2 regions of the Arthrobacter dokdonensis genome follow, and region 2 is predicted to be linked to the other one. Evidence: predicted binding sites of a transcription regulator. Region 2 holds the regulator's gene; the other holds the start of a gene.

Evidence for each region. The regulator LexA, encoded in region 2, represses DNA repair genes until DNA is damaged. The targets are predictions, from matches to a motif close to TCGAACANNTGTTCGA.
Region 1: a site for LexA is predicted at 2,136-2,151, ahead of DMB86_RS01410 (HNH endonuclease signature motif containing protein). Genes of this name have one in related genera too.

The regions. Positions count from the first base shown of each region.
Region 1 is NZ_CP029642.1:301,900-307,286, reverse strand. It holds gene DMB86_RS01410 (HNH endonuclease signature motif containing protein) at 17-2,092, opposite strand; gene DMB86_RS01405 (zinc ribbon domain-containing protein) at 2,361-3,356, opposite strand; gene DMB86_RS01400 (helicase HerA-like domain-containing protein) at 3,442-5,025, opposite strand; gene DMB86_RS01395 (AEC family transporter) at 5,195-5,387, opposite strand, start outside.
Region 2 is NZ_CP029642.1:1,909,823-1,915,209, reverse strand. It holds gene DMB86_RS08530 (histidinol-phosphate transaminase) at 1-667, opposite strand, end outside; gene DMB86_RS08525 (LysM peptidoglycan-binding domain-containing protein) at 1,046-1,444, opposite strand; gene lexA (transcriptional repressor LexA) at 1,808-2,551, shown strand; gene DMB86_RS08515 (ATP-dependent DNA helicase) at 2,749-4,818, opposite strand; gene hflX (GTPase HflX) at 4,811-5,387, opposite strand, start outside.

The DNA of each region.
Region 1 (5,387 bases), 1.6 Mb from region 2:
GTTTGAACGGTGGTGGTCAGCTTCCGGTGGTGGGGAGGCCGTGGTGGTAGGGGTTGCGGAGTTTGGTTCGTGTGGGGTCGATCTTGTAGCTGGGGGTGAACCAGGGTGTGCCGTTGATGAGTTCGACGCTCCAGGAGCCGTCGTGGACCGCGTGGTGGTGCAGGGTACAGAGCAAGGCGGCATTGGAGATGTTGGTCTCGCCGCCGTCGGCCCAGGGCACGATGTGGTGGGCGTCGGTGGTCATGGCTGTTCTTCGGCAGTGGGGGAAGGTGCAGCCCTTGTCGCGGGCGATGAGGATTTTGCGTTGTGCGGCGGTGAAGAGGCGTTGGGTGCGGCCGACGTTGAGGATGTCCTGGCCGTTGCCCAGGATCATGGTGGTCACGTCGGCGTCGCAGAGTTCTGTGGTGAAGAGGGCCAGGGGCTGGGGTCCGCTGTAGGGCAGGAAGGCGATGCCGCCGGGTTGTCCGCACCGGGTGCGGCGTTGGAGGTCGGTTTCGGTGGTGGAGATGAACAGTTGGGGTTTCAGGCCGCCGTTCATGGGCAGCCTGCCGGTGCGGGCGGCGAGCTTGATGCCGTCGATGGTGCCGTCGAGGAGTTTTTGGGCGCGGGTGCGCCTATCTGCCACGACGGGATTGGTGCAGGCGGGGTCGATCGGGTCCAGTTCGGGAAGTTCCTCATCGGAGCCGGGCTCGGGCACCTGGATGCCGTTGACCAGGTGTGGCCACGGCGCCGCGGTTTCATTGTCCGCGTTGGTTGCACCGCCGGTTGCACTGCCGGGTTCCTGGGCCCAGTCCGGGGCCGGGCCCTGGCCTGCCGGTGGCCACGGGGAGGCTGCGCCGCCCGGGTTTTCCCCGCCTTCGCCGCCGCATCCGTCCCGGCTGTCCCGGCCGTCCTGGGTGTCCTGGTTGTCCTGGTTGTCCTGGTTGTCCCGGGTGTCCTGGACTTCAGGCTTTTCGCTGGGGGTGAGGAGGCCGTCCAGGAGCATTTGCCCGGGCATCACGTCATCCCCAGCCCGGGTGGATTCGAAGGTGCCGCCGTTGCCGGATGCGGGGTCCGCGCCGGGGTCGGTGTGTTGGCGGGGGTTGGCGGCGGATCCGATGCCTGCCATCCAGGTCTCGTATTGGGGCACGGTGGCCCAGCCTTCAAAGTGGACCAGGCCGCGGCGTGGCTGGCGGAAGGTGATGCCCTGTTTGGCCAGCAGTTCTCCCTCGGTGGGTTGCTGGCCGTCGGGATCGAGCACGTTCACCACCCGGAGTCCGACCCGGGCGAGGGAGTCGGGGTCCATGGCGCGGGCGTAGCCGGTCAGGGTTTCCTCGACCTCGCTGGCGGTCTGGGCGGGGATCCGGCCGCCGTCGGCGAGGTGGCGGGCTTCCTCGGTGTAGCGCGAAACGGTCAGTGCCCGCTCAAGGGAGAGTTCGCCGGCGAAGAAGGCTGCCGCTGCCACTGGTTGCGCGGCGGGGGTGGTGGCCAGGGTCAGTTCGTCGGTGGCGGGCAGGAACTTCCCGGCCAGGCGCAGCCGCCGCCCCGCTTCGCTGCGGCCCAGCTTCAGGCTGGTGCCGAAAAGGTCCGTGGGGAGCTTGACCCCGTCAAAGCGTCCCGCGCGCACCCGCCCGGCCAGGTCCCCGGCGGCCTGGACCTGCAAAGCGGCCAGGAAGGCGCCCAGGTGCTCCAGTTCCTGCGCCCAGGACACGGCCTGGGCGTCGCTGAGGGACCCCATGTCCATGCCCAGCGGGGCCGTGAGGCGCCGACCGTCAACCGGCGCGCACGCCCCGGGCGCCGCTGCGCCGGACCCGGGCCCGGAGGCCGGCCCGGCGGCCGGCCCGGCAGCGGGCGCGGCCACGTGCCCGGACCCGGCCGCAGCGAAGGTGGCCGGGCCGGCTCCCGCAACGCCCGGGCCGGAGATGGCCGGGCCACCGGTGATGGCCGGGCTGGCTCCCGCAGTGCCCGGGCCGGGGGTGGCGGCCGTGGAAGCCGCCGCCGCGGAGCGGGTCAGGGCCTCGGCAAGGGCGATCAGCCGGCGGACATGCCCGCCGGCGTCCCTGCCGTCCTGTGTGGAACCGGGATTGCCCGGCCTCCCCGCCATTGCTTCCATACCCGCAACTCTAACGGGTACCACTGACAAAAATAATGATCATTAGAACATGTGTGCTATTTGGAGTGCAGCCCTGCCTGTGGAGGAAGCAACGACACCATCGGTCCGTCCCGGAGACGGCGGGAACACGCCGGATCACCGCAAGCAGCCGGCTCAACCACGGAATACGACCAGCCCACCCAACGGTTTCGAGGCTCATCATCTGAGGTTCGACCGCCCCGGCCGCCAGGACAAACTCGACTGGCTGCGCTGGAGATCCACCCGGGAATTAGTAGCTGACCACCGGGGTGACGCCGACCGAATTGCCCTCGATGGCCAGCTTGGCCGTAAAGCCGAAGTCCTCCACGTGCTGGAAGGGCGCGACGGTGCCGGTGAACAGGTCCTGCTCCTTGTACTGGACCCGGGCCTTGACCGTCAGCGGGGCCATGATCCACTTGCCGCCATACGGGGTGATGGACACGGTGGGGTAGTCCACGATGCTCCACTTCACGGCGGACAGCACGCGGTTCTCCGTAGCCGCGCTCATGGGGCAGTTCGCTGGCATGAGCACCGCCTGCTTGGCACACGCGTCGAGGTACTTGTGGACAGTGGAGCCCACCTGGGACAGTAGGTCGCTGGTGGGTCCGGTGGCAAGTGCGACGGCGGGAACGGCGTCCACCGGGCCCGTCACGCTGCGTTTGACGGCGGGGGCGGCGAACAACGGTGACTTGTATTCGGCCTCGTAGCTGCCCGGGTAAAACACGGCAAAAGCGTTCTTTCCGTTCGGCATGTTCACGTCCACGCCGTTGACCGAGGCCTGGTTGGCGTTGACCACGGACACGTCGATGATCGGCAGCGTGGTGGGCGCGATGCTCCAGCTGTCAAAGAACAGCCAGCGCTTCGGACCGGGGACCAGCTTGAAGGGGGTCGACAGCGACTTGCCGTCGATGGTGTAGCTGACGGTGACCTGTTGCTGGTGGTTGCCGGCGTCAACGGGCTCGCCAATGGTGACGTCCTTCAAGTCCTCCTGCGACTTGGCCAGTCCGGCTCCGTCCAGAACGGCTGCGTTGGCTGACGGGACCCTGCCGTGCAGCAGTCCCAACGCCTTAGCGCCGTCGCCGGCACGGAGGGCGTCCAAGTAATTTTCAACCGTCCGCGCAGGTCCAAAGGAATTGTTGTTCACCGCGGTGATGGTGACAATGGCCGCGGCCATGGCGAGCATCAGTATCAGCAGCCACGCGGCGGCGATCTTGATGAGTTTGGCCCCGTTCTTCACGCCGTCCACTGTACCGTCTAGGACTCCGGGCATTGGAATCGGCCGCAGCGCGGTTGTGGGCATGTGACACCGGACCCTGCGGACTTCGCCCTTGTTACCGCCGTCTCCGGCGCGGTGCAGTGCCGAACATGTCGCGCATGAGGTTGCGGCCCAGTTGCGATCCCATCGATCGGATCATGCTTTTCACGCCGCCTCCGAGGGCGCCGCCCAAGGCGTCCAGGACCTCGGCACCCATGCCGCCGCCGTCGTTCCTGGGCGCAGAAAGCGTGGCGGGGGGCGGTGGCGGGAGAGGGGCGCCCACGGCGGGGCCCGTCGCGGGGGACGCAGCCCGGGATTCCAATTTCTCATACGCGGAGACGGGGTCCACGGCAGTTCCATAGGTGGGCAGCAGGGCGGAGGCGCCGACGACGGCCTTGACGGTGCCGTCCGGGCTGGGACCCATGACGGAGCCGGGCGCGCGCATGCGGGTCAGGGCCACCGGGGTCGGGGCGCCGTTTTCATTCATGACCGTGACCACGGCCTCGCCAATGCCGGCGGAGGTGAGGACTTCCTCGAGGTCGTAGCTGCTGACAGGGAACGTGGAAACCGTGGCTTTGAGAGCCTTGGCGTCGTCCGGGGTGAAGGCGCGCAGGGCGTGCTGGATACGGTTGGCCAGCTGGGCAAGGACGTCGCCGGGGACGTCCTTGGGGGTCTGGGTAACGAAGAAAATGCCCACGCCCTTAGAGCGGATCAAGCGCACGGTTTGGGTGATGGCGTTCAGGAAGGCCTTGCTGGCACCGGTGAACAGAAGGTGGGCCTCGTCGAAGAAGAACACCAGCTTGGGCTTGTCGGCGTCGCCCACCTCGGGGAGGTCGCGGAACAGGTCGGCGAGCAGCCACATGAGGAAAGTGGAGAACAGCAGCGGCTTGTCCTGCACGCTGGGCAGTTCCAGGCAGGTGATGACGCCGCGGCCGTCCGGGGCTGTGCGCAGCAGTTCGGCGGTATCGAATTCCGGCATGCCGAAGAACCCGCCCATGCCCTGGGCGTCCAGGGTGATGAGGTTGCGCAGGATGACGCCGGCCGTCGCCTTGGACAGCCCTCCCAGCTCCGCCAGGTCCGCCTTGCCCTCGTCGGAGGTGAGGAACTGGATGACGGCGCGCAGGTCCTTCAGGTCGTAGAGCTCCAGGCCTTTGGTATCCGCGTAGTGGAAGACGAGCTGGAGGCTGGATTCCTGCGTTTCGTTCAGGCCCAGGACGCGGGAAAGCAGAATGGGGCCGAAGCTGGTGACGGTGGCCCGGACCGGCACGCCGTTGCCGGCACCGCCCAGGGCCAGGAACTCCACCGGAAACGCCTTCGACTCCCACTGCTGGCCGATGGCCTGCGTGCGCGCCGTCAGCTTGTCGCTGCCTGGGGCCGCGGTGGCTAGGCCGGTCAGGTCACCCTTGATGTCCGCCATGAACACGGGGACGCCGGCCGTGGAAAGCTGCTCTGCCATCATGTGCAACGTGACCGTCTTGCCCGTGCCCGTGGCGCCAGCCACCAGGCCGTGCCGGTTCAGCATGGCCAGTGGCAGGCTGACCTGGGCTTCGGGGTGGACCTGCCCGTCCACGAGCGCCGCACCCAGCGCGATGGACGAACCACTGAACGTGTAGCCTGCCTGAAAGGTCGCGACGGTCTCTGCCGCGGATTTGGTAGCCATGGCAAAAGCGTACCCTGCGTCACATTCGGCGTCTGGCATCCATGCGGGGATGTCTGCGGCGCCAAGGCCGTGAAGTGGCGCATCGTTGGAGGCCAACGCTGCGCCACTTGGCAAGCGGCGCAGCGTTAGGGGCTGACGGTGCGCAGCTTCAAAGTGCGGGGGCCTCCTGTCAGCCCAAAAGCACGGCCACGGCAAACATCGCCGGTATCGCCAGGACGGTCGTTGCCAGGACGGTGTCCTTGGCGATGGTCAGTCCCACGAGGTACCGCTGCGCGACCACGTACACGTTTTGGGCCGAGGGCAGGGCCGCAGCCACCACCACGGCAAAAAGGGCGGCCCCGGACATGCCCAGCACCCAGTGT
Region 2 (5,387 bases):
CCACCAGGCGAGGACGCCCCTCGAGCAGGGCCAGGGCGCTCCGCGTGCCTGCGTGGGCGAACTCAGCGTAGGCCTCATCGACGATCACGATCGCCTCGGAGGCCTCCCCGGCCTCATAAACAGCCTCGACGACGTCCAGTCCCAGGGCCGTGCCCGTCGGGTTGTTGGGTGAGCAAAGGAACACCACGTTGGGGGCGAGGGACCGCACCTGCTCGGCGGCGGACGCCGCGGAAAGGCTGAAGCCGTTCCCCCGGGTGCCTGCGACGTAGGCGGTGCCGGTACCGCTGGCCAGCAACGGGTACATCGAATAAGTGGGGGGAAATCCCATGGCGCTGCGTCCGGGGCCCCCGAACGCCTGGAGGAGCTGCTGGAGGACCTCGTTCGAGCCGTTGGCGGCCCAAATGTTGTCTGCCGTCAGGCCGTGGCCCAGATATGCGGCGAGGGCCCTGCGCAGTTCGGTGAACTCCCGGTCCGGGTAGCGGTTCAGCCCGTCCAGTTCATCCGCAACGGCCTTGAGGATGGCTTCCTTGGCATCCAGCGGAACGCCGAAGGTGTTCTCATTGACGTTGAGGAGGATGGGAACGTCCAGCTGCGGGGCGCCATAGGGATGCTGGCCGCGCAAATCGTCGCGAAGCGGCAACTGGCTGAGGCGTTCAAACTGGTCCATGCTTCCAGTTTAAGTGGCAGGGCCGTGGGAAGAGAACTTGTGACGTCCCATGCCCCCCCGACCTGTACCCATCACGCCCCGCAGGGAGCGGGTGGTGGGCCCACAGCCGCGAGGGACCCGCTGGGAGCCTGCGAGCAGTGGGAGCGGGTGGTGGGCCCACAGCCGCGAGGGACCCGCTGGGAGCCTGCGAGCAGTGGGAGCGGGTGGTGGGCCCACAGCCGCGAGGGACCCGCTGGGAGCCTGCGAGCAGTGGGAGCGGGTGGTGGGCCCACAGCCGCGAGGGACCCGCTGGGAGCCTGCGAGCAGTGGGAGCGGGTGGTGGGCCCACAGCCGCGAGGGACCCGCTGGGAGCCTGCGAGCAGTGGGAGCGGCTGGGGACTATTTGCCCAGCGGCACGTACAGGCGCTGTCCGGCCTGGAGGACGCCGCTGCCTAGTTCGTTCAGGGTCACAATGTCGGCCACGACGTCACGGACGTCACGGGTGGAGTCAGCGGCCGCCGCGATGGACCACAGGCTGTCGCCCTGGAGCACAGTGACGGGTACGGTGGACGCGGCCAGGCCCGCGGCACTGTCCTTGGTGGCCGCATTCGCGGGGCTGGCCAGGGAGCCCAGCACGAACGCCAACAGAGCAAACGCCAGGACGGCTGTGACCGCCAGGGCAGGAAGCCCCAGCAGCAGCATGCGGCCGCGGCGCGTCAGCCGCAGCGGCATGGTTGCGGGCGCCTGGAAGGCCGCCGCTCCGACGGGGCTTGCATGGGAAATCACCAATGCACTCATGACTTTGTTCCTTTCGCGCCAGGGGCCTGTCACCTGTGGTCCCAGGGGGAACCGCAAAAGCTTCTGGCGACCGGACTTCCATACGCTGTTCGTTCGATAGAACATATGTTCTATCTTCGTAGTATCAGTTTTAGCATCTATTAACGACTCCTGCCAAGACTCGATAGAACAAATGTTTGAAATTCGTCCATCGCGGGCTTAATCTTGAGGTACAGGATGCGCCAACAGGAGCCAACAGGAGCAGTCCACCAGCAGGCACTGACATTGAGCGGGCCCGGAGTTGCACCGAGCGGCACCGGGCGGCACCGACCCAGAGCAGGCACCGACATTATTGGCTGCATCCGCAGAAAGGATCGAAGGAACATGGCACTACCCGAACCTCCGCATCGAATCCCGCAGGCTCCCAGCCGGGCCGGCATGAAAGGGCTGACGGTGCGGCAGAAGAAGATTCTGGAATGCATCCAACGCTCCATCGCCGACAAGGGATATCCGCCGTCCATGAGGGAGATTGGCGACGACGTGGGACTGGCAAGTCTCTCCAGCGTCACCCACCAGCTCACACAGCTCGAACGCCACGGCTACCTGCGCCGCGACCCCAAGCGCCCGCGCGCCATGGAAGTGCTCATCCCCCTGGTCATCGACAACGGCGTCGTGGCCATCGAAGGCGTCAACGAGCCGGAACAGGTCCGCAGTTCCAATGGCCTGAACTTTGCCCAGCTGAGCAGTTCCTCGGACACTGCCTTTGTCCCGCTTGTGGGCCGGATCGCAGCGGGCGGGCCCATCCTCGCGGACCAGGTGGTTGACGACATCATGCCCCTCCCGCGCCAGATTGTGGGCAGCGGTGAGCTGTTCATGCTCAAGGTGGCCGGCGATTCCATGATTGACGCCGCAATCTGCGACGGAGACTGGGTGGTTGTCCGCCGGCAGAACTCGGCCAACAACGGTGACATTGTCGCCGCCCTGCTGGAGGACGAAGCAACGGTCAAGACCTTCCGCCAGCGCGACGGACACACGTGGCTGCTGCCACAGAACACGCGATACGAGCCCATCCTCGGTGACGAGGCCACGGTCATGGGCAAGGTCGTCTCCGTCCTCCGCAGCCTGTAGACGTTCCCCGCGGGACCCAGCAGCGCCCCCGGCAACCAGGCCGGGGGCGCTTCCGTGTTGTTGACGTGCGCGAACCGAAGCGGCGGAGCCGGCATTTTTTGTAGGAGGCGTAATGGAGACGCCAAAGGCCGCCCGCGGCCGACGCGTCGGATAGCCGACGGAAAAATGTCGGGCCGGCGCCGCAAACGGCGAAGCGGCTACTTCCCGGACAGCCTTTGGAGCGCCGCGAGGGCCACGGAGCGGTCCTTGGTGGACCAGAACGGCGGCAGGGCGGCACGCAGAAAGCCGCCGTAGCCGGCGTTTGCCAGACGGGAATCGAGGACCGCCACCACGCCGCGGTCGCTGCTGGAACGGATCAGCCGGCCCACGCCCTGTGCCAGCCGGATGGCGGCATGCGTTGCGGAAATGGCGATGAACCCGTCCCCGCCGCTTTGGGCCACGGCCCGCGCACGTGCTGTCACGAGGGGGTCGTCCGGACGCGGGAACGGGATCCGGTCGATGACCACCAGCCGGCAGGAAGCGCCTTGGACGTCCACTCCCTGCCACAAGGACATGGTGCCAAACAGGCACGTGTCCGGCTCGTCGGAAAACTCCTTGATGAGCCCGGCCATGGACGAATCCCCTTGGCACAGGATCCTGACCTTGAGCTTTTTGCGCAGCTTTTCCGCGGCGTCCTCCGCCGCCCTCCGGGAGGAGAAGAGCGCCAAGGTACCGCCGCCGGCGGCAGTGATGAGCGCCTCCAACTCGGCCAGCTGTTCGGGAGAATTGCCGAAGCCCGGCTTGGCCAGGTGAGCCGCCACGTACAACATGCCCTGTTTGGGGTAGTCAAACGGTGAGCCGACGTCGGCTCCCGTCCAGGCCGGTGCGTTCGCACCCAGCAGGCCAAGGCCGCCGGCCGTGGCCTGGAACGACTCGCCGATGGCCAGGGTGGCGGAGGTGAGCACCACTGTATGGTCGGAAAAGAGGCCCTCACGGAGTTTGCCTGCCACGCTGAGCGGGGCAATGTTGATGACGGGAGGTTCGCTGTCGTCGGCCTTTTGGTAGCCCTTGCCCGGGGCAAATGTTCCGGTCCGGGCGGTCCACACCACTTCGCGGGCATCCCGGGCGGTGAGCAGCCGTTCGCACAGGTCAAAGATCAGGTTCAACCGCGACCTGGCAATGGACCGGCCACCGTCCGCCGCTGCATTGCCGTCCGGCTTGGAGTCGGAGAGTGCCACGCGTGCGGCGTCGCGCAACTGTTCGATGGCGGCGGTGTGTTCCTCATTGAGCCCGTTGGGCAGCAGCCCGCTGGGCGTGCCGGAAAAGGCCATGTCCAGGGCCGTCGCGGCGGCGTGGAGCGCCTCCACCGAGACGCCGGTGTGCTTGCGTGTGCTTGATGCCGCGGCCTGGACCATCTGCACGGACAGCTGGCCGGTGACGGCCCCGGTGACGCGGTCCTGGAGCTCGTGGGCCTCGTCCACCACCACGACATCGTAGTCGGGCAGCACCGCAATGCCTTCAAAGGCGCTGATGGCCAACATGGCGTGATTGGTCACCACGATGTCCGCCTCGGCGCCCTTGGCCCGGGCCAGTTCGGAGAAGCAGACTTCCGCAAGGGGGCATTTCTGTGCACCCAGGCACTCCATCGAGGTGACCGAGACCTGGCGCCAGGCCTTGTCGGTGACGCCGGGCATGAGTTCGTCGCGGTCACCCGTTGGGGTGTCCTCGGCCCATTCGCGCAGCCGGACCACTTCCCGGCCCAACGGTGAGGACGGGCCCGACTTGGCGCCGGGCAGGTGCACCACGGTGGCGTCTTCGCCCAGGCTGAACAGGGCGCCCTCAGAGGAGTCCTCGGAGGGGAAACCGCCGCCAAGCTTATGCTTGCACACGTAGTTGCTGCGCCCCTTGACCAAGGCGACGTCGATGGGCCGCGGCAGCAGCGGCTCGAGCGCTGCCAGCAGCCGTGGCACGTCACGGCCCACGATCTGGGCCTGCAGGGCCAATGTGGCCGTGGCCACCACGGACGGTTTGTCGCTGGTCAGGGAATGCACGATCAACGGGATCAGGTAGGCCAGCGACTTGCCCGTTCCGGTGCCTGCCTGCACCAGCAGGTGGTCACCGCTTTCAATGGCTTCCACCACGCGTCGGACCATCTCGTGCTGGCCGTCGCGGCGCTGGCCGCCCATGGCTGCCACGGCGCTGTCCAGCAGTTCCAGCGCCTGGGCGGTCAGCGCCTCCGGGCTTTCAGCGTCGATGTCCGCGTCAGCCGTGGTGGCGGCCTCACTCATGCTGGACAAACGGCTCCACCTCGCTGGCCAGGTCCTCGCGGACCATGACCTTGGCAACCGTCCCTTCCTCGCCGTGTTCGACGCTGATGATCTCGGCGTCACTGCGGTGGAGGCGGTTCAGTACATCGCCGCGGTCGTAGGGAATGAGCAGCGTCAGGGCCACGCCCGGCCGCGGTATGGCCTCACTGATGGCAGCCAGGAGGTCATCGATCCCCTGCCCGGTGCGTGCCGAGACCACTACCGTGCGCGGCTCGCGCTGGCGCAGGCGTTCCACCACGAAGGGATCGGCGATGTCCGCCTTGTTCAGGACGATGATTTCCGCGATCTTCAGGGCGCCGACCTCGGCAAACACGGAGCGGACGGCCGCAATCTGGCCTTCCGGGTCCGGGTGGGAGGCGTCCACGATGTGCAGGATGAGGTCGGAATCGGCCACCTCTTCCAGGGTGGACCGGAATGCTTCCACCAGCTGCGTGGGCAGTGAGCGGACAAAACCCACCGTGTCCACGAGGGTGTAGCCGAGGCCGTCGGCCGTTTCGGTCTTTCTCACCGTGGGATCGAGGGTGGCGAAC